3 regions of the Bradyrhizobium sp. 160 genome follow, and region 1 is predicted to be linked to each of the others. Evidence: predicted binding sites of a transcription regulator. Region 1 holds the regulator's gene; each other region holds the start of a gene.
What was found. The regulator HrcA, encoded in region 1, represses chaperone genes, less so after heat shock. The targets are predictions, from matches to a motif close to GTTAGCACTCNCNNNNNGNGAGTGCTAAC.

Region 1 (9,815 bases):
GAAACGCATTGATCTCATCTAAGTCGCGCGAGATCAGGGTCGGCGGCATCAGCTGCGGAAAGTTCATCACGAACAACTTTTCCGGCGCGTTCCGCACCGAGGCGGGATCGTTGACGACCAGCGTCTTCGGATGGATGCGCTCCAAAAAATGCGTCGAGGTGATGTAGGCGAGATCGAACGGCGGGTCCTGGCGGAGCAGCACCACGTCAAAGCCGTTGAGCGCTTCGCGCCTGGGCTCGCCGAGCGTGAAATGATCGCCCGGCTCGTCGCGCACGGTGAGGAGCTGAACCGGAGCGACGATCTCCTCGCCCACCATCGAGAGCTTGTCGGGGGTGTAATAGGACAGGCCATGGCCGCGCTTCTGTGCCTCCAGGAGCAGCGCAAAGGTGGAATCGCCCTTGATGTTGATGCGGGCGATGGGGTCCATCTGGACGGCGACGTTGAGTTTCATGGTCTGCCTTTCAGGTCGAGGCGTCGAATGCCGCCAACAAATGGCGTGGAAGTGATCGCGGCGCAATCAGCATGGCGTCGAATCGCAATTCCAATTCGGCATGCTCGGGATGCGCTACGAGCCAGCCTTGCGCGGCGTCGATGATGCGCTGCTGCTGGCGCGGCGTCACCGCGAAGGCGGCGTCATCCAGCGTCGCGCGCGCCTTGACCTCGACGAAGGCGATCAAATTACGGCGGCGCGCCACGATGTCGATCTCGCCATGCGGGGTGCGATAACGTTTGGCGAGGATGCGGTAGCCCTTGGCCATCAGATAGGCGGCGGCGCGGCTCTCGGCGGAGATGCCGGTTCGGAACGCGGCGATGCGCTCGGGCGAGGCGACTTTCGGTTCCGCCGGGACCTCAGTCTTCGCCATCGCCGCCCCGCAGGTCTTTTGCGAGCTCGAGCGCGCGGGCATAGACCTCGCGCCGCGGGCGGCCCGAGAGTGCGACCGCATGCGCCACGGCATCCTTGACGCTGTGCGCGGCCAGCTGCTCGCGCAGGAGCTGGTCCAGCGCATCCGACGTCAGCACCTCGGCGTCGACCGCAGGTGGGGCGATCACCAGCACGAACTCGCCGCGCGTCTCCAGCGTATCCGCCTCGCGAGCCAGCTCGCTCAATGTTGCGCGCGAAATCTCCTCATGCAGTTTGGTCAGCTCGCGGCAGATCGCGGCTTGGCGCGTCCCCATAATCTCGGCGAGATCGGCGAGCGCGTCCTGCACGCGGTTGCCGGATTCGAACATCACCAGTGTCGCATCGATGCGAGCCAGCTCAACAAGGCGCGACCTGCGCGCCGCCGATTTCGACGGCAAGAAGCCCTCGAAGAAAAAGCGGTCGGTCGGCAGCGCCGCGACCGACAGCGCCGCCAGCACCGAGGAGGGACCGGGCAGCGCATAGACCGCATGGCCGGCGGCGCAGACCTCGCGCACCAGCTTGAAGCCGGGATCGGAGATCAGCGGCGTCCCGGCATCGGACACCAGCGCGACCGAGCCGCCTGCGGCAAGCGCCTCCAGGATCTTCGGACGCGCGGCTTCCGCGTTGTGCTCATGATATTGTTTGAGCTGCGCTGCGATGGCGTAACGCTCGGTCAGGCGCCGCGTGATGCGGGTGTCCTCGCAGGCGATGACGTCGACGCCGGCGAGCGTCTGAAGCGCACGCAGGGTGATGTCACCGAGATTGCCGATGGGGGTCGCGACCAGATGCAGGCCCGGCGCGGCCTTCGCCACGGCAAGCCGATGGGCGTCGATGGAGAAGCCGCGCAAGGTGGCGTCTTGAGCTTCAGGCGTATTTATCGGGGCCGGCTTTGCGCGCATAATGAAGTCAACTTAGGCACGATCCGCAGGGCTGGGAACCAGCTCTTCGAAAAAGATCGTGCCGAGGTGAGGGGCGAGGAACGGACGGGAATGTGATCAATGCGGGGTCACGTTGCGCGGGAGCAAGGCCCTCGCGCCATATTCGCGACGGAAACCTCCCTTGATGCTGCGTAAGTGACGGCCAGCGGTTGGCCAGCATAGGAGGGCGGTCGCGTTAAGTGGCGATTATCCTTTTGTTTTGGTTAACTGTTTGCCGACAATATGCCTGAATCCGCGGCTTGCGTCGTGGAGCAATGTGGTGACCGGCTGGCAACGGCCGGTCGGAAGAGAAACTGCGATGGTGGGCCCGTCTAGTTCGAAGTCTTCCGGTCCGGCGCCCCGATGGCCCGGGGCAACCCGCCGGAGCGCGCTTGGCCTGTTGCTCGGCGCCCCCCTGCTGTCGGCCTGCGCCGGCGTGCAGCAGAGTCTCAGCCAGTTCTCCAGCTCCGCGCCACCGGCGCAGCCGGCTGGTCCGCCCCAACAGGGCACGACCGCTGGCACCGGCGGGGTCAAGGTCGCCGTGATCCTGCCGCTCTCGGCGGCCGGCAATGCAGGCCTCGCGGCGCAATCCATGCGCAACGCCGCCGAGATGGCGCTGGCCGAGTTCCAGAACCCGAACATCCAGCTCCTGATCAAGGACGACAATGGCAGCCCGCAAGGCGCGCAAGCCGGCGCGCAGCAGGCGGTCGACGAGGGCGCCGAAATCATCCTGGGACCATTGTTCGCACAATCGGTGCCGGCGGTGGCGCAGGTCGCGCGCACGCGCGGCATCTCGGTGATGGCATTCTCGACCGATTCCAGCATCGCCGGACGCGGCGTCTATCTGCTCAGCTTCCTGCCGGAGTCCGACGTCAACCGCATCGTCGAATATTCTGCCAGCATCGGAAAGCGCTCCGTCGCCGTGCTCGTGCCCGACAACGCCTATGGCAATGTGGTCGAAGCCGCCGTGAAGGCGGCAGTGCCGCGGCGTGGTGGGCGCATCGTCGCCTTCGAGAAATACGGCGCCGACCGCGCCACCCCAGCTCGAACCGTGGCGCAGCAGCTCGGAAGTGCGGACGCGCTGTTCATTGCCGACGACGGCGATGCCGTGGTTTCAGTGGCGGATGCGATGACCGCGGCGGGTGCGAATTTGCGCAACATCCAGCTGCTCGGCACCGGGCTGTGGGACAATCCGCGCGTCTATGCCAGCGCCGCGTTGCAAGGCGGTCTCTACGCCGCGCCGGATCCGGCCGGCTTCCGCGCCTTCTCCGGCCGTTACCGCACCAAATACGGCGCCGAGCCGGTGCGCACCGCAACGCTCGCCTATGACGCGGTCGCCCTCGTCGCCGCACTCGCGCGCACGCAAGGCACGGCGCGCTTCTCGCCCGACGTGCTCACCAACCCCTCCGGCTTTGCCGGCATCGACGGCCTGTTCCGCTTCCGCCCCGACGGCACCAACGAGCGAGGACTTGCGGTGATGAAGGTGACGACCGGCGGCGGGGTTGCGGTGGCAGGCTCGCCGAAGAGTTTTGGGGCGTAGCGCGTTACGCTGCCAGATCCGCAACCACCGCATCCAGCACGGGGAAGCCACTGCTTGTCACGCGCAGCCGGCCCGTGGCGTCCACCGTGATTGCGCCTTCCTCGCGCAATAGAGCGATGCGTTTTGGGTCGAGCGGGCGGCCGGAGAGAGCCTTGTAGCGCTGAGGGTCGATTCCCTCGGCCAGCCGCAATCCCATCAGCAAAAATTCGTCGGCGCGCTCCTCGCTGTTGAGGAGCTCGTCGGTGACCACGCCGTCGCCGTTGGTCTCGACCCGCAGCAGCCAGGCTTCGGGGCGCTTTTCGGTGGCGGTGGCGTGCCTGATGCCATCGATGTCGAGGCGGCCATGCGCGCCGGGACCGATGCCGGCATATTCCTCGCCGCGCCAATAGACCAGATTGTGCCGGCACTCGGCACCGCGGCGCGCGTGATTTGAAATCTCGTAGGCGGGCAGGCCGAGCTTGTCGCAGGTCTCCTGCGTCACGTCGTAAAGCGCGCGCGCGACCGCTTCGTCCGGCGTCTTCAATTTGCCGGCCTGGTGCAGGCCGAAGAACGGCGTGCCTTCCTCGATCGTCAATTGGTAGAGCGACAGATGTTCGGCCGCTTCGTCGATCGCGAGACGCAGCTCGTCCGCCCACATCGCCGGCGTCTGGTCGGGGCGGGCGTAGATCAGGTCGAACGAATACCGGTCGAACGAACGGCGCGCGATGGCGACGGCATCGAGGGCCTCGCGCGCACTGTGCATGCGGCCGAGCGCCTTCAAGGAGGCATCGTCGAGCGCCTGGACGCCGAGCGAGACGCGGTTAACGCCGGCGGTACGATAACCGGCGAAGCGTGTGGCTTCGACGCTGGTCGGGTTTGCCTCCAGCGTCACTTCGACGTCGCCTGCGACATGCCAGTGCTTGCCGATCGCATCGAGCACCGCGCCGACGGTTGCGGGCTGCATCAGCGATGGCGTGCCCCCGCCGAGGAAGATCGAGGTCACTTCACGGCCGGGTGCGCGCTCAGCCGTGGTTGCGATCTCGCGGGCGAAGGCGGATGCAAAGCGCGCCTCGTCGATCGCGACGTGGCGGACATGGCTGTTGAAGTCGCAATAGGGGCATTTCGACAGGCAGAACGGCCAGTGCACGTAGACGCCGAAGGCTTCCTTAGCGCGGCTCAAGGCAGATCTCCGCCAGTTTCACGAAGGCGCGGGCGCGATGCGACAGGCCGAGGCCGAGCGGCGGCAGGCCGTGCTTCTCGATGCTCTCCATCTCGCCGAAGGTGCGGCTGTGGCCATCGGGCAGAAACATCGGATCGTAGCCGAAGCCGGCGGTGCCGCGCGGCGGCCAGACCAGCGTGCCGTCGACGCGCGCCTCGACCTCTTCGCGATGATCGTCGGGCCAGGCGACGCAGAGCGCGGAGACGAAATGGGCCTTGCGCTTGTCGGGCGTGGTCGCGCCGCGCTCCTGGAGCAGGCGCTCGATGTGCGCCATCGCCGCTGCGAAGTCTTTGTTTGGCCCGGCCCAGCGCGCCGAGAAAATGCCGGGCGCGCCGTCGAGCGCATCGACCACGATGCCGGAATCGTCGGCGAAAGCGGCAAGCTTGGTCGCCTGCGCCGCCGCGACCGCCTTGATCGCGGCGTTGCTGCGGAAATGGTTACCGGTCTCTTCGGGCTCGGCCAAGCCGAGCTCACCAGCCGACACCGCCTCGATGCCGTACGGCGCAAGCAGCTCCCGCATCTCGGCGAGCTTGCCGGGATTGTGGGTGGCGATAACGAGCTTGTCCGTGATTCGGCGGTGCATGGCCTATTGACTACGCCACAGCCAGTTTCTGCAAGTCCACCAGACGCGCGACGCCCTTGCGGGCCAGCGCCATCAGCGCCAGGAACTCGGTTTCGCTGAACGGCTCGCGTTCCGCGGTGCCCTGCACCTCGATGATGCGCCCATCGCCGGTCATGACGAAATTGGCATCGGTTTGGGCTTCCGAATCCTCGGCATAGTCGAGATCGAGCACCGGCGTGCCATTATAGATGCCGCAGGAGATCGCGGCGACGTTGTCGCGCAGCACATTGGACTTGATCATGTTGCGCGCCTTCATCCAGTTGATGCAATCGGCAAGTGCGACCCAAGCGCCGGTGATCGCGGCTGTGCGGGTGCCACCGTCGGCCTGGAGCACGTCGCAATCGACCGTGATCTGCCGCTCGCCGAGCGCTTCGAGATCGACGATGGTACGTAGGCTGCGGCCGATCAGGCGCTGGATCTCGATGGTACGGCCGCTCTGCTTGCCGGCGGAGGCCTCGCGGCGGGTGCGTTCCGAGGTCGCGCGCGGCAGCATGCCGTATTCGGCGGTGACCCAGCCGCGCCCCTGGCCCTTCAGCCACGGCGGCAGGCGGTCTTCCAGCGTGGCGGTGACCAGCACATGAGTGTCGCCGAATTTCACCAGGCACGAGCCTTCCGCATATTTGACCACGCCGCGCTCCAGCGTCACGGGGCGCAATTCGTCGGGCGCACGGCGGCTTGGCCGCATGGGAAGTCCTCCAAAAACTCACGGGAAAGGCTGTTCGCGGTGCTTGTAGGTGGGGTGAGGGTGGGCGGCAAGGTTTTTTCACCCCTGATTTCGGGCCCGCAAACGCCACGCTTGTCAGAAGCGTCCGGGATGGACAAATTACGAGTATCTGAGAGGAGTTACCGTCCGTGGCCCATCACGATCCGATCCATCTGATCGCGCCGCGCGCAGGCCTTGCCCAGCTCAACGAGCGTTCCCGCGACATCTTTCGTCAAATTGTCGAAAGCTATCTCGCGACCGGTGAGCCGGTGGGCTCGCGCAATATCTCGCGCCTGATCGCGATGCCGCTGTCGCCGGCCTCGGTCCGCAACGTCATGGCCGACCTGGAACAGCTCGGCCTGATCTATGCGCCCCATACCTCCGCCGGCCGGCTGCCGACGGAACTCGGCCTGCGCTTCTTCGTAGACGCCCTGATGCAGGTCGGCGACCTCACCGAGGCCGAGCGGCAATCCATCCAGAGTCAGCTTTCGTCGGTCGGCCAGGCACAATCGGTCGAAGCAGCGCTGGACCAGGCCTTGATGCGGCTGTCGGGCCTGACCCGTGCCGCCGCGGTCGTGCTGACGCCAAAATCCAACGCACGGCTCAAGCACATCGAGTTCGTCCGTCTGGAACCAGAGAAAGCGCTGGTGATCCTGGTCGGCGAGGATGGCCAGGTCGAAAACCGCGTGCTGACGCTGCCGCCCGGAGTTCCCTCCTCGGCGCTGACCGAAGCCGGCAATTTCCTCAATGCACGGATTCGCGGCCGCACGCTGGCCGAGGCGCGGCTCGAGCTTGAGACCGCGCTCGGCGAGGCCCGGGCCGAGCTCGATCAGCTGACGCAAAAGGTGATCGCGGCCGGCATCGCGAGCTGGTCCGGGGGCGAGAACGAGGACCGCCAGCTCATCGTCCGCGGCCACGCCAATCTGCTGGAAGATCTGCACGCGCTGGAGGACCTCGAGCGGGTGCGCCTGTTGTTCGATGATCTCGAGACCAAGCGCGGCGTGATCGACCTGCTCGGCCGGGCCGAAACCGCGGAAGGCGTGCGAATTTTCATCGGGAGTGAGAACAAGCTGTTCTCGCTGTCAGGCTCCTCCACCATCATCTCGCCCTATCGGGATGCCGCCGGCCATATCGTCGGCGTTCTCGGCGTGATCGGCCCGACGCGGCTGAATTATGCCCGTGTGATCCCGACGGTGGACTACGCCGCCCGCATCGTCAGTCGGCTTTTGGGGGGCTGATCGGCGTTCCTCCGATCACGGGCGCTTGATTTTCGCAAGCTTAGGCACGATATCCGGGCCAACAATCCCTGGAAACGAGTTCGAGATTAGAGCCGATGACCGATCAAGACCGGCAACCCGAAGACACGACCGCGCCGACCGGCGAGCCGGTGGTGTCGAAGCCTTACATCATGCCCGACGATCCCGAGCCGGGCTCGGTCGAGACGTTGCAGAAGGAAGCCGCCGAGGCGCGCGACCGCATGCTGCGGACGCTGGCCGAGATGGAGAATTTGCGCAAGCGCACCAGCAAGGAGGTCGCCGACGCCCGTCTCTACGGCATTACGGGCTTTGCCCGCGACGTGCTGGACATCGCCGACAACCTCCAGCGGGCGCTCGATGCCGTACCGGCCGAGGCGCGGGCCGCAGCCGATCCCGGCCTGATCTCGCTGATCGAAGGCGTCGAACTCACCGAGCGCTCGCTGCTCAACGCGCTGGAAAAGCACGGCGTGAAGAAGTTCGATCCGCAGGGCCAGAAGTTCGATCCTAATTTCCAGCAGGCGATGTTCGAAGTCCCCGATGCGTCGGTGCCGTCGGGCACCGTGGTGCAGGTCGTGCAGGCCGGCTACACCATCGGCGAGCGCGTGCTGCGTCCCGCCCTGGTCGGCGTCGCCAAAGGCGGCGCGAAGGCCGCACCCGCGGCCAACACCAACGAGCCGAACAGCGCGGCAAACTGAGTTTTAGCCTCGTTCCGGGTTCGGCTCTTCGGGCCGCCCCGGAATGACTGCGCGAAGTGCTTACGCGGTCACCGCGATATCCGCAGACTGAATCCGCTTCACGCCGGCCTTGGCCATATCGGCCCAGGCCTTTGCCAGCGAGCCCTGCGTGTCGATGCCGCGGCAGGCGTCCTCCACCACATAGACCTCGAAGCCCGCCTTGCGCGCATCGAGCGCGGTCCAGGCGACGCAGAAATCTGTGGCGAGACCGGCGACGAAGACGCGCTTGATCCTGCGGCCCTTGAGATAGCCGGCGAGGCCCGTCGAGGTCTTGCCGTCGGCTTCGACAAAGGCCGAGTAGCTGTCGACGTCCTTGTGAAAACCCTTGCGGATGATCAGTTCGGCGTGCCGGATCGCAAGATCCTTTGACAGCGCGGCGCCGTCGGTGCCCTGCACGCAATGGTCCGGCCACAACACCTGCTTGCCGTAGGGAAGATCGACGGTCTCGAACGGCTTCTTGCCGGCATGCACCGAAGCGAATGAGATGTGCCCGGGCGTATGCCAGTCCTGCGTCATCACCACGTTCGCAAACGCTTTTGCGATCTTGTTGATGACGGGCACCACCTGCTCGCCTTCCTTCACCGCGAGGCTGCCGCCGGGCAGGAAGCAATTCTGCACGTCGATCACGAGCAGCGCGGAGGCTTCGTCAGGCTTGATTGACGCGGCCGCAAACAGCGCGGTTGGTGCGAGGCCCGCGAGCGCCGTGGTCGCAAGCGCCGCCAACATGTGTCGCCGATCCAGCATCGTTCGTCTCCCCTCCAGGAATGAACCCAATGGAGGCCAAGCCTAGTTCCGCTTGTGTGCGAACAGAAGCCCGAAAATGCAGCCGGTCTTATCGAGTGGTTGGGCTTGGGTCGGCGGATCCTCACCGCTCCCGCGTACCGGAGCTACCCCTTCGGCTGGATGCCGTCGCGCACGGCGCGGAAGCGGGTGAACGCGCTTGGCCATTGGTCGCGCGGGGCGCTGGCGATGATGCGCAGCGAGGTGCCGCCGCTTGAGAAGCGGATCCACTGCACCACCGTCACCGGAACCTTGTCCTTGCCGCTGACGCCGTCGATCCGGGTCTCGAAACCCTGCTGGCCGTTGATGCGGATCGGCTCAGACATGGTGACGCGCGACTCGCGCACGCCGGGGATCTGGAGCGCCGCTTCCTGGGCGAAGCGGGCGCGGTCGTCGGCCTGCTGCGGAGTGGCGCCAATCAGGCCGAGGATCATGAACGGCTTCGACTCATAGCCCGTGCTCTCGTCGCCGTCGGCCAGGATGATGCTCGAGCCCGGCGCCAGCGTACGGATGTCCTTGAAGTCGGCGAGATCGGTGATCTTGAACGGCATCAGCGCGATCTGCTCTTCGGCCGAGACCTGCTTGCGGGTGACGGCGGTCGCAAACATCTGGCGCACCGCTTCATCGCTGTAGATCTTGGTCGCATTCTCCGGGATCTGCACCGCGACATAGCCGGAGAAGCCGGCGCCCGGCACGATCATCGAATAGCGCCTCACCGGGGTATCGCCGGCCTTGCCGCTTTCGGTGGTGAAATAGGCAAGGCCCGCGGGGGTTTCGATCTTGTCCTGCTTGACGCCGTTCGCACCGGCCGGATTGGAATTGAAGGCGCTCACGACCTCGCCATAGGCCGCCGGCGGCAGCTCGGTGATCAGCACCTTGACGTTGCCGTCCTCGCTCTCGAAGCCCGGAAAGGACTTGGCCGTGCTCAGCCCGATCAGCGGCACCATGCCGAGGCGCAAGCCGGGCGGGTAAACGGCGTCGGCGGCAAGGGCCGGAAGCGCGGAGGCAATGAGGACGGCGAGCGCGGCGAGGGGGCGGGTCAGCTTCATGGGCACTCTGATTGGTTCACATTGAGGCCGTTCGATGGTCGGCCACCGGGCCGCTTTGTCGCGCGGAGCGGCTGTGCTGCGGCTGCCCGGCCGGTCCGCCTTTTAGCGGGTTTGG
Region 2 (9,815 bases), on a different contig from region 1:
GCTGTTCACCGCAAACGTTTCCGTGTCGAAGACATCGTCGGTGGCGAGATGCCGATTCTTGACGAAACCGAAGAGGCAATCCCGATGCACAGCGAGATCATGGCCGAGTTGCGAGCGATCCGCGCACAGATGGCGAAGGGCACTATTCCGCTGTCCGGCAGCGCCGCCATGGCGGCGATCGATGCCTCCACCACCCACGAGCTCTCCGAGGCCCGCACCATGCTCGAGACCTACCGGGCCCAGATCGAGCAGTGCGAGAAGCTGAAGGTCGAGCTCGACCTCATCCACGACGCCATCGACCGCACCAAGCGCGAGATCGCGACGCTGCACGGTAAGAGCTTCGACGGCGGCGAAATGGCCAAGGTCAATGGCGAGCTTGGCGCGGTCGTCGGCGGCACCGAGCAGGCGACCCAGCAAATCCTCGAAGCCGCCGAGTCGATCGACCAGGCGGCCAGCGCGATGTCCAAGGTGCAATCGGCCGATCAGCAGAAGCGGCTCGCCGACGACATCCAGGAACGCGTCATCTCGATCTTCGAAGCCTGCAACTTCCAGGACCTGACCGGCCAGCGCATCAGCAAGGTCATGACCACGATGAAGTTCATCGAGCAGCACATCAATGCGATGATGGAGATCTGGGGCGGCGTCGACGCGATCAAAGCCCATGTGCCCGCGCATGTCGACAACCGCAGCGAGGACGAGAAGCTCCTCAACGGCCCGAAGCTCGCCGGCGACGTCGGCCACGCCTCGCAGGACGACATCGACGCGCTGTTCGACTGAGCGGACGCGAGGATAAGAACGAGACGTCGGCCTTGGGGGCCGGCGTTCTTGTTTTTGGAGACGTCGATCGCGCGCCCTTCTTCCCTTCTCCCCTTGTGGGAGAAGGTGGCGCGAAGCGCCGGATGAGGGGTCTGTATCCGCGAACTCAAATGAAGTTGAATTTCGGGGAGAGAGACCCCTCACCCGTCTCGCCGCTGTCGCGGCGAGCCAACCTCTCCCACAAGGGGAAAGGGGAAAAGTCAATCACGCTCTCGGCGCGCAGCGGACGTAGACCATGTTGCCGTAGCGGGTGGCAGCGTCCTTGTCGATGAAACGGGTGATCAGCACGCGGCCGTCGAAGGAGATGATCTCGCGGTCCTGCTCGCCCGGCGTCGGGCCGGCCGGCCCGATGTAATTCTTGCCGCTCGGGGAGCCCTTCAGCCGCAGCTCCTGCGGGGTCGCCTGGTCGGCCAGATGCATGATCACGCCGCCGGAAGAGCCGGCGGTGATCACATAAGGATTCTTGCACTGGGCCCGGGCGGCCGCCTCGGTGCGGGCCCGGTCGGCCGGATTCTGGAACGAGGCGAGGCCCCAGCGGCCGACGATCTCGTCGGGACGGATCGTTGCGGGCATCTCCGGACCGGTGCCGGGCTCAGCCTCGGGCGGCGGCGAAGACGACGAGAAGGACGGCAGGCTCATGCCGCCGCCGCAGGCGCCCAGCAATAGCGCCAGGCAAGTCGCGGCGGCCAGATTGGCAACCGTGCGCGCGCGAGCTGAATTGATCATGGCATTCCCCCGAACAAGACCATGGCCGCACCCCTGCCGCAGCCAAGCGCAAAACCGCTGCCGGAGCAATGCCGTCGTTTGATACGCCGGCGCCCCGAACGAGTTTCCAATGCCACCATCCTATATCCGCCTCACCAATCGCTTAACCACCTTTGCTTGACAGGATCGCGGCCAAGCCATATTTCCGGGCGCACTATTAGCACTCGGAAAGCCCGATTGCTAAGCGCGCCGTCCGCTCCTCGGCAAGAGGGTGGGCGGAAGCGCCGCCCCAACCCACTTCCACTACTTCCGAAGCGAGCCTCCAAAGGGAAACGTCATGGCTAAATCCAAATTTCGTCCGCTGCATGACCGTGTCGTGGTTAAACGTATCGACGCCGAGGAAAAGACCAAGGGCGGCATCATCATTCCCGACACTGCCAAGGAAAAGCCCTCCCAGGGCGAAATCGTCGCCGTCGGACCCGGCGGCCGCGACGAGACCGGCAAGCTGATCCCGATCGACCTCAAGGTCGGCGACCGCGTGCTGTTCGGCAAGTGGTCGGGCACCGAGGTCAAGATCGAGAACGAAGAGCTCCTGATCATGAAGGAGTCGGACATCATGGGCGTGCTGGCCTAAGACCAACCGCCTGAACGGCCGCTGAATATCCCTACTGTCATGCCCGGGCCTGACCCGGGCATCCATCATTCTTCGCTTGAAGATGGATTGCCGGGTCGAGCCCGGTAATGACGAAGGGAAGCGCGGCAGACACAACACCAAACACGAGAGACTGCAGATATGGCTGCCAAAGACGTCAAGTTTTCCGGAGACGCGCGCGATCGCATGCTGCGCGGCGTCGACATTCTCGCCAACGCCGTCAAGGTGACGCTCGGCCCGAAGGGCCGCAACGTCGTCATCGAGAAGAGTTTTGGCGCACCCCGCATCACCAAGGACGGCGTCACCGTCGCCAAGGAGATCGAGCTCGAGGACAAGTTCGAGAACATGGGCGCCCAGATGGTGCGTGAGGTCGCCTCCAAGACCAACGACCTCGCCGGTGACGGCACCACCACCGCAACCGTGCTGGCCCAGGCCATCGTGCGCGAAGGCGCCAAGGCGGTTGCCGCCGGCATGAACCCGATGGACCTCAAGCGCGGCATCGACATCGCGGTTGCCGCGGTAGTCAAGGACATCGAAAAGCGCGCCAAGCCGGTCGCCGCCTCCTCCGAGGTTGCCCAGGTCGGCACCATCTCGGCCAACGGCGATGCCGCCATCGGCAAGATGATCGCCCAGGCGATGCAGAAGGTCGGCAACGAGGGCGTCATCACCGTCGAGGAGAACAAGTCGCTCGACACCGAAGTCGACATCGTCGAGGGCATGAAGTTCGACCGCGGCTATCTCAGCCCCTACTTCGTCACCAATGCCGAGAAGATGACCGCCGAGCTCGAGGACGCCTACATCCTCCTGCACGAGAAGAAGCTCTCGGGCCTGCAGGCCATGCTGCCGGTGCTCGAAGCCGTGGTGCAGTCCGGCAAGCCGCTCGTCATCATCGCCGAGGACGTCGAGGGCGAGGCATTGGCCACCCTGGTCGTGAACCGCCTGCGCGGCGGCCTCAAGGTCGCAGCCGTCAAGGCGCCGGGCTTCGGCGACCGCCGCAAGGCCATGCTCGAGGACATCGCGATCCTCACCGGCGGCCAGCTGATCTCCGAGGAGCTCGGCATCAAGCTCGAAAACGTCACGGTGAAGATGCTCGGCCGCGCCAAGAAGGTGGTGATCGACAAGGAGAACACCACGATCGTCAACGGCGCCGGCAAGAAGCCCGACATCGAGGCCCGCGTCGGCCAGATCAAGGCTCAGATCGAGGAGACCACCTCGGACTACGACCGTGAGAAGCTCCAGGAGCGCCTCGCCAAGCTCGCCGGCGGCGTCGCGGTGATCCGCGTCGGCGGCGCGACTGAGATCGAGGTCAAGGAGAAGAAGGACCGCGTTGAGGACGCGCTCAACGCCACCCGCGCCGCGGTGCAGGAAGGCATCGTGCCCGGCGGTGGCGTTGCGCTGCTGCGCGCCAAGAAGGCGGTCGGCCGCCTCTCCAACGCCAATGCGGACGTCCAGGCCGGCATCAACATCGTGCTGAAGGCGCTCGAAGCCCCGATCCGCCAGATCTCCGAGAACGCGGGCGTGGAAGGCTCGATCGTCGTCGGCAATATCCTGGAGAACAAGTCCGAGACCTTCGGCTTCGACGCCCAGACCGAGGCCTATGTCGACATGGTCGAGAAGGGCATCATCGATCCCGCCAAGGTGGTCCGCACCGCGCTGCAGGACGCCTCCTCCGTGGCCGGCCTGCTGGTGACCACCGAGGCCATGGTCGCCGAGACGCCGAAGAAGGAAGCGCCGCCCGCCATGCCGGCCGGCGGCGGCATGGGCGGCTTCTAACGCCCATCTCACCTTACAATGTTGCGAAGGCCGCCTCCGGGCGGCCTTCTTTTTTGCCGACCCTGCCCCTCCGCTTTCCGATTCAACCGGCGGCCAAAACCCACTACGGTGGCGCCGATTCTGATGGCTCGAGGATTTCGTCGATGCGCGCGCTCCTGGTTTGTTCGACCGCCCTTTTGGCAGCCTTGCTCGCCGTTTCGCCTGAGGTCGCTTCCGCCCAGATGAAGCTATCACCGAAGGCCACGACGCCGGGTGGAACCGAGACGCGCTATTTCACGTCGATCGACGGGCTGATGGACGGTAATGCCGACGCGATCCTGAAGGAGACGCGTCAGGGTAAGACGGTCACGGCGGCCGTGCTCGACGTCTGCTATCCGATGGCGAAGAATTCCGACCGCAAGGACCGCTTCGTCGTCAATCTTCAGGTTGCAGGCCAGAACCTGACGGGCACGACGCAGAGCCTCGGCGCGAAGGCACCCGTCAGTGTCAAGCTGCTGCGCAAGCAGGTCGGGGACATGTTCGAATTCCGCGGTCAGATCACGATCGGACAGGTCGTGACCGAGGTCACCTCGTCCGACAATTCCGATCTCAGCGAGAAGGAATTCCTGGACAACCAGACCTCCGATGACGGCATCACGCCGCAGCCGAAGGATTTCACCGACGTCTCGCCGGAGGCGATCGCGGTCAAGGTCAAGCTCGATGCCGCGACCGACTTCCTGAAGAGCCTGAAGGGCCAGGAGGTCGAGGTGACGCTGGCCAGCCTCAATGTCAGCTGCGACGCCCTGCGCGCCGGTGAGCAGACCATCAACATGTCCGTCGATCCGGAGCGCGCGGGCGCACTGCTGGCAAAGTTCAAGACGATGCCCGGCGTCACCGCCGCCGGGTGGACCGCGGGCATGACCGAGATGGACCGCACCATCCGCTTCCCCGCCGCCGACTGGCGCGACGGCGACAAGATCAACCGCGACAAGCTCGCGACCGCGGTTGCGGGCGTGCTGAGCAGGACGCTCGCGGCAAAGCCGGTCTCACAGAGCTTCAACCCCGCCACCGGCAAGCTCAAGCTGGTGTTCAAGCGGCCGAACCAGGATCACCCGGCGCTAGAGCTCACCGACACGATCGAGGTCGCAGGGCTCGTTTCGCCCGACAAGCCCGGCACGACCGACAAGCTGATGCTCTGGATCGGCAGCCCCGCGACGACCACGGCCGATGAGAGCGCCGGCGCCAGGCTCAATCTGTCCGACGACGCGAGCCCCGACGAAGAAGGCGATCTGCCCGACGACAACGGCTCGATCGAGGCGCTTGCCAGGGAGCTGAAGGGTCAGCGCTGGGACGCCGACAAGTCGGTGTGGAAGTGACGAAGTCATTCCGGGGCGACGCACCAGCGTCGAACCATGGTGCGCAATCGCGCCCCTGAATCTCGCGCCACAATCTGCAGATTCCGGGTTCACGTTTCGCGCGCCTCACGCTCAATTCCCGTTGACGCGAAAGCGCAGCGGCTTGGGACCGACCAGCGTGAGCACCTCGCCCTGGCGCTTCCAAGTCTCGACGCTGCCGAGCGCGGCCACGAGATCGTCGTCGGCCTGCGCCTTCGCAGGCGGACAGGACCGGTCCTGGATCTGGCCGGGGACGAAGATCACGGTGTTGCCGGCGACCGAGAACTGGCCCTTGCCGCCCTTGCACCAGAGCTCCAGCACGACCTCGCCATTGTCGCCGATCTCGATGTTCGGTATCCGCTTCGACCCGGGCTGCGGCAGCGCTTCCAGCGTCATCTCGGTGCCGAACGGGAACCCCTCCTCGGCACGCGCAAGCGTGGACATCGCGAACATTGCCACTGCCGCACACGTCAATCGTTTGAGCGAAACCATGAGACCTCTCGACCACCTGACTTGCCGCACCTTCTATAAGACGGCGACGCCCTTGAGAAGTTCGCGCAGGCGGATGTAGATGCAAAAATCCCCGCGAGGCGAACCGCGCGGGGATTTGCGTCGCAGCCTGGCGCCGATGGCTACTTCAGCACCAGGGCCGTGAACGGCCAGACATAGGCCTGCAACGTCACGAGCACACCGACGAGGCAGGCGAGCACGATCGAGTGCCAGAACACGAAGCGCAGGATGGTGCCCTCGTGGCCGTACCAGTTGGTCGCAGTGGAGGCGACCACGATGGACTGCGCGTCGATCATCTTGCCCATCACGCCGCCGGAGGAGTTCGCCGCGGCCATCAGGACCGGCGACAGGCCGAGCTGCTCGGAGGTGATCTTCTGCAGGTTTCCGAACAGCACGTTGGAGGCGGTGTCCGATCCCGTCAGTGCGACGCCCAGCCAGCCGAGCAGCGTGCCGAAGAAGGGATAGAGCACGCCGGTTGCCGCGAAGGCGAGACCGAGCGTCGCGTCGACACCGGATAGCCGGGTCAGCGTCCCGATCGCGAGCATCGCCGAGATCGTGATCAGCGAGATCGCGCACAGCCGGATGGTGCGGCCGTATTCGGTCAGGAGCCGGCCGGGACCGACGCCCATCAGGAAGCCGGAGATGATCGCCGCGATCAGCATGCCCGTGCCGGTGAAGGACAGGTAGGTGAAGGCGAACACCGCGCTTTCCTTGGTCGGCCCTGGCGCGACCGGCGGCATCTTGTTGATCATCTGGTGCAGCTCGGGCACGGGATAGTTCCAGGTGAAGATCGAGTTCGCCCAGCCCTTGAAGGCGCCGCTGCCCCAGACCAGCATCACGATGCAGACGATGATCCACGGCAGCAACGCATTAAACAGCTCGCCCTGCGTGAGTGGCGTCTTGTCGAGCGGCTTTGCCGCCGCCATCGTCGAGGCCGATTCGTCGCGGCCGCGCAGCGCCGGCGATAACCAGAGCTGCTTCGGCTGCCACACCTTCAGGAACAGGATCAGCGCGCCCATCGAGATCAGCGAGGCCCCGATGTCGACGATCCAGGGATTGATGTAATTGGAGATGACGAATTGCGGGATCGCGAACGACACGCCCGTGACGAGGATCGCCGGCCAGACGTCCTTCATGCCCCTCCAGCCCGCGAACGCCCACACCACCCAGAACGGCACGATCAGGGAGAAGAACGGCAATTGCCGGCCGACCATCGCACCCAAGGTATAGGGATCGAGCCCGGTGACGGAGGCAAGGCCCTGGATCGGCGTGCCCAGCGCGCCATAGGCGACCGGTGCGGTGTTGGCGATCAGCGACAGGCCGGAAGCCGCGAGCGGCGAGAAGCCGAGGCCGATCAGCACCGCACCCGTGATCGCGACCGGCGTGCCGAAGCCCGAAGCGCCCTCGAAGAATGCGCCGAACGAGAACGCGATCAGCAACAATTGCAGCCGCCGATCTTCGGTGACGCCGCCGACCGCGCGCTTCAAGAGCTCGAAGCGCCCGGTGGTCACCGTCACCTGGTAGAGGAAGATGACGTTGAGGACGATCCAGCCGATGGGGAAGAACCCTGTGACGATGCCCAGCACGGAGGCGCGGATCGACATGTTCGCGGGCATGGTAAAGACGAAAATCGTGATCAGGTTGGTCACGATCACGGCGATGATTGCGGCGATGTGGGCCTGGACGCGCCCGCTCGCGATCAGGACCAGCAGCGTGACGACGGGCACCGCTGCCGCGATCGTCGACAGCACCGGGCTGTGCAGCGGATCATAGATTTGATTCCACATGGTCTTCCTCCCCCACGCATGTTGCGGCAGGCGACTCGCGTGGAGAGCCGATCCTGCTTGACGCTGGAAGCGATAACCCCCGAGCTGGACGCGAATTCCTCGCGAATGCGGCGGTTCCCGTCCGCTCACAAGCTCGCGAAACCCTGTTCACCCCGCCCTGCGCCGTCGAGCCCCATGCTAGGGTTGCAAGCTGCGACAAGCCAACGCAAATTGCAGATCTTGCGACTTTAGTCTAAGCGCGCCCGTTTCCGCCATTGCCTCAGCCATTTGGCTCCGGGCCGTTATGCACATCCCCTCTAGGAGACCCCGCTCTGTGAATAACATCCGCGCCACGCTCGCGATCGTCTGGCGAATCGCCGGCCCCTATTTCCGATCGGAGGACAAATGGGCCGGCCGCGGCCTGCTCGCCGCCGTCATCGCCATGGAGCTGGCGCTGGTGGCGATCAATGTTCTCGTCAGTCAGTGGCAGAACCGATTCTTCAGTGCGGTCCAGGGATATGAATTGGACCGGTTCGTCAGAGAGATTTGGATCTTTCTCGGCCTTGCTTTCACCTTCGTCGCACTGGCGGTCTACAAGCTCTACCTGAACCAGTGGCTCCAGATTCGCTGGCGACGGTGGCTGACGCAGCATTATCTCGGCGAATGGCTGAGCGGCTCGACGCATTACCGCATCCAGCTCAAGGGCGACCCCGCCGACAACCCGGATCAGCGCATCACCGAGGACGTCAAGAATTTCGTCGAGCAGACCTTGACCCTCGGGCTCGGCCTGCTGTCGTCGATCGTGACGCTGGCCTCGTTCGTCGTCATCCTCTGGGGTCTGTCGGACAAGGCGCCGCTGCACATTTACGGCACAGACATCATCGTCCCCGGTTTTCTGGTCTGGTGTGCGCTGGTCTACGCGATCCTGGGTACGGCGCTGACGCACTGGATCGGTGGCCCGCTGATCAACCTCAATTTCGAGCAGCAGCGCTTTGAGGCCGACTTCCGCTTCAACCTGATCCGCGTGCGCGAAAATTCCGAGCAGATCGCACTTTTGAAAGGTGAGAGCGCGGAGCGAGGGAATTTGCTGCAGCGCTTTGGTTTCGTCATCGGCAACTGGTACGCGATCATGAGCCGGACCAAGCGCCTGACCGCCTTCACGGCAAGCTACAGCCAGGCTGCAGTGATCTTTCCCTATGTGGTCGTTGCTCCGGCTTACTTCGCCAAGAGAATTCAGCTCGGCGACATGATGCAAACTGGCTCGGCGTTCAGCAGCGTGCAAGATGCGCTCTCTTTTTTCGTCACAGCCTATCGCTCGCTCGCGGAATGGCGCTCGGTGATTGCCCGTCTCGACGGTTTCGAGATGTCGGTCAAGTCGGCGGCCCACACGGCGACGCGCGAGCCGACCATCGGCGTTGCACCATCGAGCGGCAAGGCAATCGGTCTCGATCAGTTGCTGGTAAAGCTGCCGAACGGCGAGCCGCTTGTTGCGGCCGATGCCTTCGCGATCCAGCCGGCGGAGCGCGTGCTGGTGACCGGGCCGTCGGGCTCCGGGAAATCCACGCTGTTCCGGGCCATCGCCGGAATCTGGCCGTTCGGCACCGGAACCATCGCGATTCCCGAGAAGGCCAAGCTAATGATGCTGCCGCAGCGGCCGTATTTTCCGATCGGCCCGCTCGGCGACGCCGTAATCTACCCCGCAGGGCGTGGCGCGATCGCACCCGAGAAGATCGCAGAGGCGCTGAACGCGGTCGGCATGCCGCGGCTGGCAAAGCGGCTCGACGAGAACGGTCACTGGAATCGGATGCTCTCGCTCGGCGAGCAGCAGCGCCTCGGGCTCGCCCGCGCGCTCTTGCATGTGCCGGATTATCTGTTCCTGGACGAGGCCACCGCCTCGCTCGACGAACCCTCCGAGGCCCGGCTCTACCGGCTGCTCGCTGAGAAGCTACCGCAGACCACCATCGTCTCGATCGGCCACCGCTCGACGCTCGACGCTTTCCACACCCGCAAGGTGGCGCTGGTGAAGGACGGTGCGATCCACGTCCTCGGCGGCGAACGGGCTGCAGCGGAGCCGAGCGCGGCGCGTTGAGGCGCAGGGCAATCCCTACTGCGTTCTCGTCAGAACGGATGCCGAGTCTGCCTCGCGACAAGGCGCCAGCGGCTTTTCACCGGTGTTTCTGCGTCGCCACGGCCGGGCTTGCCCCGGCCATCTACGCGCTC
Region 3 (9,815 bases), on a different contig from region 1:
CGAACGGCACGGTCCAAGCCGGAAATTGCTTTGGCCGAGATTGACCGCGCGATGGCAGCTAACGTGCGCTTTGGATGTGTACTGGCGGATGCGGGATACGGGCTCAGCGCACCGTTTCGACAAGGGTTGACAGAGCGCGGGCTGGCTTGGGCCGTCGGCATCCCTCGGCATCTCAAGGTGTATCCGGTCAATGTGAAGCTCATTTGGCCGATTACCAAAGTCCGCGGGAAACCCCGGAAGCACCACGTACCAGATATTTTGTCGATTGCGGCAGAACAAATGCTGGCGAGCGCCAGGTGGAAAAACGTGAGGGGCGCAGCCGGACGAAAGGTCGACTGAAAGCCCGATTTGCTGCTGTCCGTGTCCGCACCGCCGACGGACCTCCGCAGCGGATATGGGATAAGGGTCAACAGCATCTCCCGGGCGACGAAGCCTGGCTCATTGGCGAGCAACGTGCCTCAGGGGAGAAAAAATACTATCTGGCCAACCTGCCTGCGTCGACGGATCTGCGCACACTGGCCGCCACCATAAAAGCACGATGGATCTGCGAGCAGGCGCATCAGCAGTTGAAAGAGGAGCTTGGACTTGATCACTTCGAAGGGCGATCATGGCAAGGTCTTCATCGTCACGGACTAATGACCATGATCGCCTACGCCTTCTTGCAATACCGTCGCCTCGCACAACGGGGGCGGAAAAAAAAGAATCAACGGGCCTCCGCCTCAGCCAACCATGCCCGCAGTACGTCACGCCATCGTCGATCTCATCCTACGGCAGCGATCGCAGCGATGCCCCTACTGCAGAAGACGTATCCGTGCAAAACTGCAGCACAAACCAATTCTGCCAAAGTAGTGCTAGCACTACTTTGGCAGATTGTTGGTTTTGCCGTGCTTTATAGGATTCCCGAATCAATTTTGAATGATTCATGGGTGGTCGGCTCTTGGAGGGCTGACCATGGCGGGATGGGAAGACGAACTTGAACGCTGGCTGATGCCGTTTTTGGACCGGCTGGGTCATAAGACTCGGCAGCGGATGTGTCCTCTGTATGTTGCGGGACTGATCGGTCCTGGCGACCGCAAGAGCGTTCAGCCGATGGCGGAGCGCCTTGCCGCGGGCAAGTACGACCAGCTGCACCATTTCATTGCGGACGGTGTCTGGGACGCGACGCCGCTGGAGACGGAGCTGCTCAACCAGGCGGACCGACTTGTCGGCGGTAGCGATGCGGTGCTCGTTATTGATGACACGTCACTGCCGAAGAAGGGCGAACGCTCGGTTGGTGTTGCGGCTCAATACGCGTCGGCTCTTGGCAAAACGGCAAATTGCCAAACGCTGGTGTCTTTGACGCTTGCGCGCGGCGAAGTGCCAGTGATGGTCGCGTTACGTCTCTTTCTGCCTGACAGTTGGACAAGCGACGTGTCTCGTTTGAAGCGCGCTCGCAGCATCGTCGCCTCGCACACGCGGGGCGGAAAAAAAGAATCAACGGGCCTCCGCCTCAGCCAACCATGCCCGCCGTACGTCACGCCATCGTCGATCTCATCCTTCGGCCGCCGTCTCAACGGTGTCCATACTGCCGAAAACAAATCCTTGAAAAACACTGGCGCAAATAGATTCTGCCAAAGTAGTGCTAGCTAGATCACTGAGAGTACGACAGTTGATCTTCCGTTACGATTCGCTCGATATTCTCCGACTTGCTCTTGATACGGTATCCGCTGCTCTAGCGTGGAGCATGCTGTGCCACAATGGCGTCCAGGCACTGCAGCCTTTAAATCGCGGCGTGGGCGACCTATCACAGGCCCCACGAATGATTTGGGTAGCCAATGATTTGGGTACCCCTGTATCAATCTTGGGTGCAAGGATCTGGCAATGACCCAACGGAAGCGCTCCGCCGAGCAACAGGTCGCTGACGAAGCGGACCGAAAGGCGCGAAACCCCGTTGGGGCGCGGCAAACGATAGCCGACAGCCACGCCGATCCAGAGTTTCAGGAAAACCATAAACGTCTCAGGGCCGAGCGCCTGGCGAGAGATGCCGAGCTCAAAAGCAAGAATTGACCCATTCGAGCGAAGCATCAGATCGGAAAAGATGACAAAATCAGTTGGTGAATACGAACCGACCAAACCAATCAGTAAAGCGGAGCGTGAAGCACGCAAGGCCTTCCGCCACGTCGAGGCGGAGAAGGCGATGTCCGAGCACGCGCTCGCGAATCGAGAGCGGCTGAAGGCAGAGCGGCTGGCACGGGAAGCCGCGGCGGGCCCGGTGCCAAAGAAACAACCCAAAGCGAAGAAGAAGTAATCTCGCACGAACTTCTGCACGGGTAGACCTTGCCGAAGTCACGTTGAAGCTTTCGGCACCTCGCTCTTATGGCGTCCGGGCGTCCCCGAGGCGAATGAAAGTCGACCAATCAATGCAGCAAAGGCCCGGGCATTGCTGCCGGGCCTCCGTTATAAGGCTGAGGGTGAACTTAGAAGTCCATGCCGCCCCCGCCAGGAGGCATGCCGCCAGCCGCGGTGTTCTTTGGGATTTCGGCAACCATCGCTTCGGTGGTGATCAGGAGCGCCGCAACAGACGCGGCGTTCTGGATGGCCACACGCACCACCTTTGTCGGATCGATGATACCCTTCGAGATTAAATTGACGTACTCGCCTGTCTGAGAGTCGAACCCGTAGGCGTATGTCTTGCTCTGCAGGATCTTGCCGACGATCACCGAGCCGTCTTCGCCGGCGTTGATCGCGATCTGGCGAGCGGGGTAGGACAGTGCCTTGCGCACGATCTCGACGCCGGTCTTCTGGTCGTCGTTCTTGGCCCGCAGGCCCTTGAGCTGCTCGGAAGCACGGAGCAGGGCGACGCCGCCACCGGGTACGATGCCCTCTTCGACGGCCGCACGGGTCGCATGCATCGCGTCATCAACGCGATCCTTGCGCTCCTTCACCTCGACCTCGGTCGCGCCGCCAACGCGGATGACCGCGACGCCGCCCGCGAGCTTGGCGAGACGCTCCTGCAGCTTCTCGCGACCGAGGTGGTCTCCTCGATTTGCGCCTTGATTTGATTGACGCGCGCCTCGATGTCCGCCTTCTTGCCGGCGCCACTGACGATCGTGGTGTTCTCCTTGTCGATCATCACCTTCTTGGCGCGACCCAGCATTGCAAGCGTCACGTTCTCCATCTTGATACCGAGATCTTCCGAGATCGCCTGGCCGCCGGTCAGGACCGCGATATCCTGCAGCATGGCCTTGCGGCGATCGCCGAAGCCGGGAGCCTTGACGGCCGCGACCTTGAGGCCGCCGCGCAGACGGTTCACGACCAGGGTGGCAAGCGCTTCGCCCTCCACATCCTCAGCGATTATAACCAATGGCTTCCCGCTCTGTACGACCGCTTCGAGCAGCGGGAGCAGCTCGTTGAGCTGCGACAGCTTCTTTTCGTTGATGAGGACGTAGGCATCATCCATTTCCACGCGCATCTTGTCGGCGTTGGTGATGAAGTAAGGCGAGATGTAGCCGTGATCGAACTGCATGCCTTCGACCACCTCAAGTTCGGTCTCCAACGACTTGGCTTCCTCGACGGTGATCACGCCCTCGTTGCCGACCTTCTTCATGGCATCGGCCAGGAACTTTCCGATCTCGGAGTCCCCATTCGAGGAGATGGTGCCGACCTGGGCGATTTCCTCGTTCGACGTCACCTTCTTGGAGTTCTTGACGAGGTCGGCGACCACGGCTTCCACCGCGAGGTCGATGCCGCGCTTGAGGTCCATTGGATTCATGCCAGCCGCAACCGACTTTGCGCCCTCGCGGACAATCGCGGCCGCCAGAACAGTGGCGGTCGTGGTACCGTCGCCGGCCGCGTCAGCGGACTTGGAGGCGACTTCGCGCACCATCTGTGCACCCATGTTCTCGAACTTGTCCTCAAGTTCGATCTCCTTGGCGACGGTGACGCCGTCCTTGGTGATACGGGGAGCGCCGAACGACTTGTCGAGCACGACGTTGCGGCCCTTCGGGCCGAGCGTCACCCTGACGGCGTTGGCGAGAATGTCGACGCCGCGCAGCATGCGGTCGCGCGCGTCGACGCCGAATTTCACTTCTTTGGCGGACATTATGATCCCCTTGGGAACGGATGCTCATGCGACTGTCCCGAAGGACGTCTGGGCAATGAGATCATCAGGTAGGCTTGAACCTCGTCCTGCGAGAGGCCGACTGCGCCGGCTACTCAGGACGGGATCGGACAACGGCAGATTACGCCGCCTTCTTCTTGGACTCGCTGACTTCGAGCACGCCCATGATATCGCTCTCCTTCATGATCAGGAGGTCTTCGCCATTGAGCACGACTTCGGTGCCGGACCATTTGCCGAACAGCACGCGGTCGCCGACCTTGATGTCGATGGGGATGAGCTTCCCCGCTTCGTCGCGGCCTCCCGCACCCACGGCCATGATCTCGCCCTGAGAGGGTTTTTCCTTTGCATTGTCCGGAATGATGATGCCGCCCTTGCTCTTTGCTTCGGCGTCGATGCGCTTGACCACCACTCGGTCATGGAGCGGACGAAATTTCATAGTGCCCTCTGTTCTATTTTCAGCCCTCGCAGTCGAATCTCGAGACTGCCAACCTTCTGCAACTATGTCCGCGCGAGCGACATACAAGGCATTGCCGGAGCGATATTCGGCAGCGAGCGTGTCTGCGTGAGAAACCGATAGCTATTTGTCGGGAAAGCGCGCACGGTGCGTTAGAGGCCGAACAACGACTTACTCTTGTGCGTCCGCGCTGTCGCTCGCGGATGCGCAATGCGACGATGCGAGCGGGTCTCGTCGCGAGACTCTGGTCGATCTCGCGGTTCTCGTCATCATAAGCCCGAGACGGCGACAAACGCGCACTACGTGCCCGACCTTTGCGCGAATCTGGCGCCGACCGATATGCGCGCCCCGACTCTGGTCGCCTCGGCACTCTCGCCGCTCGACGGCGAGAGCCGAGCTGGCACGAGCCGGTGACGAAGAATAGGAGCCTATGTCGGGTTCTCAACAGAAAGCAGCTTATGCAAAATCTCTCACCGCGGCACGTCAAGTTGGAAGAATCCGTTCGGCTGGGCGTGGTGTCTGGATGGTATTCGATCAAAGTCAGTGGAACATTTGTGTCCGGTCCTCACGAGTCGGAGGCCGATTGCCTGCGGCGGATCGCGGAAATCAATCCTCCGTCGGCCGCCAAACGGAAATGATCTGCATCTCAGCGTCCGCGGCGTAATGCACCATGTGCCCGCTGCGTGGACCGGGAGAGACTTCAATTCACGAAGTGCTCATTACTGTTGCGGCCCGACTCGAACCTTGCGGTCCGCGTGCGGCTTTCTATTCTGGAAGCCAGGCATTTTTTGGCCCTTGAATGGGCTGTGAGAACGGTGTGCAGCTAACGAGACCGACGCTACTGGAGCAAAGCGCCCTGCGGGAGGTTGTAATCGAGCGGTGGAGTAGCCACTTAGGAACTCAGTATCCGAGCGCCTTGAGCGCCTATCCGGATGCGCGACGCCTTAGCCACGCCAAATCCTATCGACGAAATCGATCAACGGCACGTCGCCAGCACGTGTGCGTCAGGGGTCAGGATCACCTATGCCCATCGAACATGCCGCCGTGCGGATCGTCCACAAGCCCTGGGGCGTCGGCGATCTCAGACCCTGGAGCAATATTGACGGGTCTCGTGGTGCCGTCGGCGAGTTGTGGTTCGAGCGCGCCGACGAGAACGCGCCCACGCCCACCTTGCTGCTCAAGTTGTTGTTCACCAGCGAACCCTTATCCATCCAGGTTCATCCAGACGACACGTTCGCGCGCGCGATGGGTATGCCGAACGGCAAGAGCGAGGCATGGTACATCCTCTCGGCTCAGCCCGACGCGCAGATCGGCGCTGGATTAAAACATCAGGTAACGGCGCAGCAATTGCGCACAACGATCCAGGACGGTTCGATCGCCGAACTCCTTCACTGGCGATCGGTTGCCGCAGGTGATGTCATCTATATCCCGGCCGGCACCATCCACGCCATCGGCGCCGGCATCGTGCTCGCAGAAATTCAGCAACGCAGCGACGCAACATTCCGCCTGTTCGACTATGGTCGGCAGCGTGAGTTGCACGAAGACAATGGCGTCGCCGTTGCCCATCCATGGCCGCTTCCAACGCAAGGCAAACCGACGGCCGTTACCGCTAATCGGACCCTTCTCCTCGCGAGCAAGCATTTCGTGCTTGAGCGCGTTGAACTTCCCGAAGGTTCAAGCTGGGCGCTGCTTGCTGAACCGGAGACCTGGATGCTCATACTCGACGGACACGCTGCAGTTGGTTTGACCGCGGCATCGATCGGGGAAGCCATCTTCATTGGTGGCGGCCGCAACAGCATCGAGGTTGGCCACAATGGTCTGAGCGCGCTGATTGCGTATCCCGCCAGCCGCCCGATCGATTCTCTGTTGCAGAGTCTCGGTGAGCAGCCGGTCAAGCCTACTCATCCAGCCACGCATTCAGTTCGGCAATTTGCGGGCAGCGTCGAGGCGCGAACTTGACACCGCTTCGCCGCATCGCCGTCATCGGCAATTCGCTGCCTCGCCGTTGCGGCATCGCGACGTTTACGACCGATCTGGAAAGGGCGATTTCGGATTCGCGCCCGGACATGGAGGTCAGCATCATTGCAATGAACGACCACGGACAGGCCTATGATTATCCCGCCTCCGTCGCCTTGCAGATCAAGGATGACACCGTTGAAGATTATGTCCGTGCCGCGGCCTTCCTGAACGCGGGCCGGTTCGACGTCGTTTGCTTGCAACATGAATTCGGGATCTTCGGCGGTGAAGCCGGCGCTCACATCCTTGAACTGCTTTCGGGCCTCAGCATGCCCGTCATCACGACGCTGCACACGGTTCTGGCCAAGCCAACCGCCGCCCAGCGTGCGGTGATGGAGCGCCTTGTCGAGGCGTCTTCGAAGATCGTCGTGATGGCGAACAAGGGACGCGAGATGTTGCGTAGCGTCTATCGCGTGCCGGACGACAAGATCGAGGTTATTGCCCACGGCATCCCCGATTTTCCGTTCGCCGAACCTGACGCAGCCAAGGCAAAGCTCGGATTCAGCGGTCGGTCCGTCATTCTGACGTTTGGGCTGCTGTCCCCCAGCAAGGGCATTGAGGTCATGATTGACGCGATGCCTCTGATCCTGGAACGTCGCGCGGACGCGGTCTATGTCGTGCTCGGGGCGACGCATCCCAATCTCGTGCGCGACCAGGGCGAAGCGTATCGCGAGAGTCTGATGACGCGCGTGCGCGAGCTTGGCATCGACGACCACGTCGTGTTCCTCGACCAATTCGTCGATCAGGCGACGTTGCTGGAATTCATTTCCATGAGCGACGTCTACGTTACGCCCTATCTCAATGAAGCGCAGATGACGTCGGGGACGCTGGCCTACAGCTTTGGTTTGGGCAAGCCGGTCGTTTCGACTCCGTATTGGCATGCGCTTGAGTTGCTGGGCGACGGCCGCGGCGTGATTGTTCCCTTCGGCAACGCGGTCGCAGTCGGCAAGGAAATCGCGCAATTGCTCACCGATGCCCCTCGCCGGCAGGCGATGCGCGAGCGCGCCTACGCCATCAGCCGATCGATGACATGGGAGCGCACGGCCGAGCGTTATATAGCTACATTCGAGAATGCGCGTCATGGTGACTGGCTCAAGGTAGCGGCACGTACCGGGCCGGTCGCGGTCGCGCACAGCCCGGCGGCATCTGATATGCAACTGGATCACTTTCTCTCGATGTGCGACGATACCGGCCTGTTCCAGCACGCTGTCCATTCGGTGCCAGATCGGGCTCACGGCTATTGCGTGGATGACAATGCCCGTGCCTTGCTGCTGGCGTGCGCCCTCAACAATCCCGGCGAGACGCGTCTGTCCGAAGGGTTGACGGCCCGTTTTGCCGCGTTCGTTCAGCATGCGTGGAATCCCGACACAAGACGGTTTCGCAATTTCATGGGCTTCAATCGAAGCTGGCTCGAAGACCGGGGCTCCGAGGACAGTCATGGGCGAACACTATGGGCGCTGGGTGAGTGCGCACGCAGGGATGCAAGCCCGTCGCGACGCCGATGGGCTGCCGGCTTGTTTGCCGAGGCACTCCCCGTCGTCGAGGCCTTTGGTTCGCCTCGCGCGTTGGCGTTCACCCTGCTGGGTCTGGACGGCTATTGCGCCGCTATTCGCGATGATGCGCGCGCCCGGGAGATCCGGCATGCTCTGGCCGATAGGTTGATGGCGGCGTTCGCTTCCGTCGAGACGCCGGACTGGACGTGGTTCGAGGAGAGCTTGGCATATGACAATGCGCGCCTGTCGCAAGCCCTGATTCTTACGGGCATGGCCACGCAAGCCCCCGAATACCTCGCTGCCGGATTGCGATCCTTGCGTTGGCTGATGACGCAGCAAACGGCTTCGACCGGACATTTCCGCCCCATTGGCACTGCCGGCTTCGGTGAGCCGCGCCAAGCGCCTCGCGCGTTCGACCAGCAGCCGGTAGAGGCAACGGCAACGATCGCAGCTTGCCTGACTGCCTGGCGTGCGGAAGGTGATGCCGAGTGGAAAGCGATCGCGAGCAACGTTTTCGCCTGGTTTCTTGGTCATAACGATTTGTCGATCGCGCTCGTCGACCCCGAGACCGGCAGTTGCCGGGATGGATTGCACCCCGACCGCGCCAACGAAAACCGCGGCGGCGAATCCGTCGTATCCTATCTGCTCGGTCTTGCCGATATTCGTCAGCTCGCGCGCGTCAATGTCAGCGTGACGCCGCCGGCGACGCTTCGCGTCATCGGCGTCTGAGTTCACTGACCTCTCCAACGACCCGAGGACATCTTGTCGCAAGCCAGTTTCCTGCATCGGCAAGCGCTCCATCTGCGCCCCGACCCTACGCGTGTGATCGTTCGCCCGTTCAAGCCGGCAACAGAGCCGCGCGATCTCAACCCGACCGACAAGACGCGCGCCAACCATATCGTCGAACGCGTTTTGGCCCTTGACCCGGGAGTCACCGCCAGCCTGTTGGCAGACGTATTGGTGAACTTTCAGGGCAGGCATCGCAACCTGCTAGAAACGTTCGAGTTCCGCGCCGATGAGATGGAACGGGCGTTGGCGGCTCACGGCACTTTTTCGACCATTCAGCGCCAGTTGATTGGGGCTTATTTCCTGAACGAATATTCGTTCGAGGCGTCTGCCCTGTTCAATCCCAGCATCGTACCGCATCCCGACCAGTCGGGTGCGCCGAAAGACGGCCTGCGCTTTGTTCTCAGTCTCCGGGCCGTTGGCGAAGGGCACGTATCTTCACTGACATTTCGCACCGGCACCATCGCAGCCGACGGCAGCCTGGCGGTCGATCCAACCGCGCGACTGGCCTCCAGCCCCCGAGTCGGACCTCGCATACCCGGATCCTCAGGCGAAACGGTTGAAATCACATTCAAAGAAGAACAAGACATCAGTGAACGCGTGATATTTCCTGTCACGGATTCACAATCTAAAGGCATCGAAGACGCCCGTTTCGTCGAATTCATCGATGGTGATCGCAAGACATATTACGCGACGTTCACCGCTTATACGGGCAGAGCGATACGGTCGGAGTTGATCGAAACGCGCGACTTCTTGTCATTTCGGATGTCCCCGTTGCAAGGGGCCGCGGCGCGCAACAAGGGGATGGCGTTGTTCCCCCGCAAGGTTGACGGCAAATACGCCATGATCGCCCGCCAGGACAACGAGAACCTCTATTTGATCTATTCAGACGATCTGCACCAATGGGACGGCGGTCAAGCCATCCTGAAGCCGCAGTTTCCCTGGGAATTTGTGCAGATCGGAAACT

Region 2: IVA98_RS02195 (co-chaperone GroES) is a predicted target of HrcA. The motif match lies at 1,738-1,766, and genes of this name have one in related genera.
Region 3: IVA98_RS28100 (co-chaperone GroES) is a predicted target of HrcA. The motif match lies at 4,560-4,588, and genes of this name have one in related genera.

The regions. Positions count from the first base shown of each region.
Region 1 covers NZ_JADPKD010000028.1:45,481-55,295, forward strand. Annotated here, with positions in the region: gene gshB (glutathione synthase) at 1-451, opposite strand, end outside; gene IVA98_RS09830 (YraN family protein) at 462-863, opposite strand; gene rsmI (16S rRNA (cytidine(1402)-2'-O)-methyltransferase) at 850-1,800, opposite strand; gene IVA98_RS09840 (penicillin-binding protein activator) at 2,138-3,358, shown strand; gene hemW (radical SAM family heme chaperone HemW) at 3,363-4,517, opposite strand; gene rdgB (RdgB/HAM1 family non-canonical purine NTP pyrophosphatase) at 4,504-5,139, opposite strand; gene rph (ribonuclease PH) at 5,150-5,863, opposite strand; gene hrcA (heat-inducible transcriptional repressor HrcA) at 6,031-7,119, shown strand; gene grpE (nucleotide exchange factor GrpE) at 7,215-7,832, shown strand; gene pncA (bifunctional nicotinamidase/pyrazinamidase) at 7,893-8,615, opposite strand; gene IVA98_RS09875 (hypothetical protein) at 8,759-9,700, opposite strand.
Region 2 covers NZ_JADPKD010000005.1:243,101-252,915, reverse strand. Annotated here, with positions in the region: gene IVA98_RS02205 (protein phosphatase CheZ) at 1-777, shown strand, start outside; gene IVA98_RS02200 (hypothetical protein) at 1,021-1,542, opposite strand; gene IVA98_RS02195 (co-chaperone GroES) at 1,859-2,155, shown strand; gene groL (chaperonin GroEL) at 2,315-3,946, shown strand; gene IVA98_RS02185 (hypothetical protein) at 4,090-5,301, shown strand; gene IVA98_RS02180 (META domain-containing protein) at 5,413-5,811, opposite strand; gene IVA98_RS02175 (L-lactate permease) at 5,952-7,616, opposite strand; gene IVA98_RS02170 (ABC transporter ATP-binding protein/permease) at 7,930-9,684, shown strand.
Region 3 covers NZ_JADPKD010000067.1:132,504-142,318, reverse strand. Annotated here, with positions in the region: partial or broken gene IVA98_RS28125 (IS701 family transposase) at 1-812, shown strand, start outside; partial or broken gene IVA98_RS28120 (IS701 family transposase) at 916-1,473, shown strand; gene IVA98_RS28115 (hypothetical protein) at 1,861-2,046, shown strand; gene IVA98_RS28110 (hypothetical protein) at 2,078-2,287, shown strand; partial or broken gene groL (chaperonin GroEL) at 2,457-4,081, opposite strand; gene IVA98_RS28100 (co-chaperone GroES) at 4,221-4,535, opposite strand; gene IVA98_RS28095 (hypothetical protein) at 5,012-5,191, shown strand; gene IVA98_RS28090 (class I mannose-6-phosphate isomerase) at 5,577-6,512, shown strand; gene IVA98_RS28085 (glycosyltransferase family 4 protein) at 6,509-8,791, shown strand; gene IVA98_RS28080 (glycoside hydrolase family 130 protein) at 8,825-9,815, shown strand, end outside.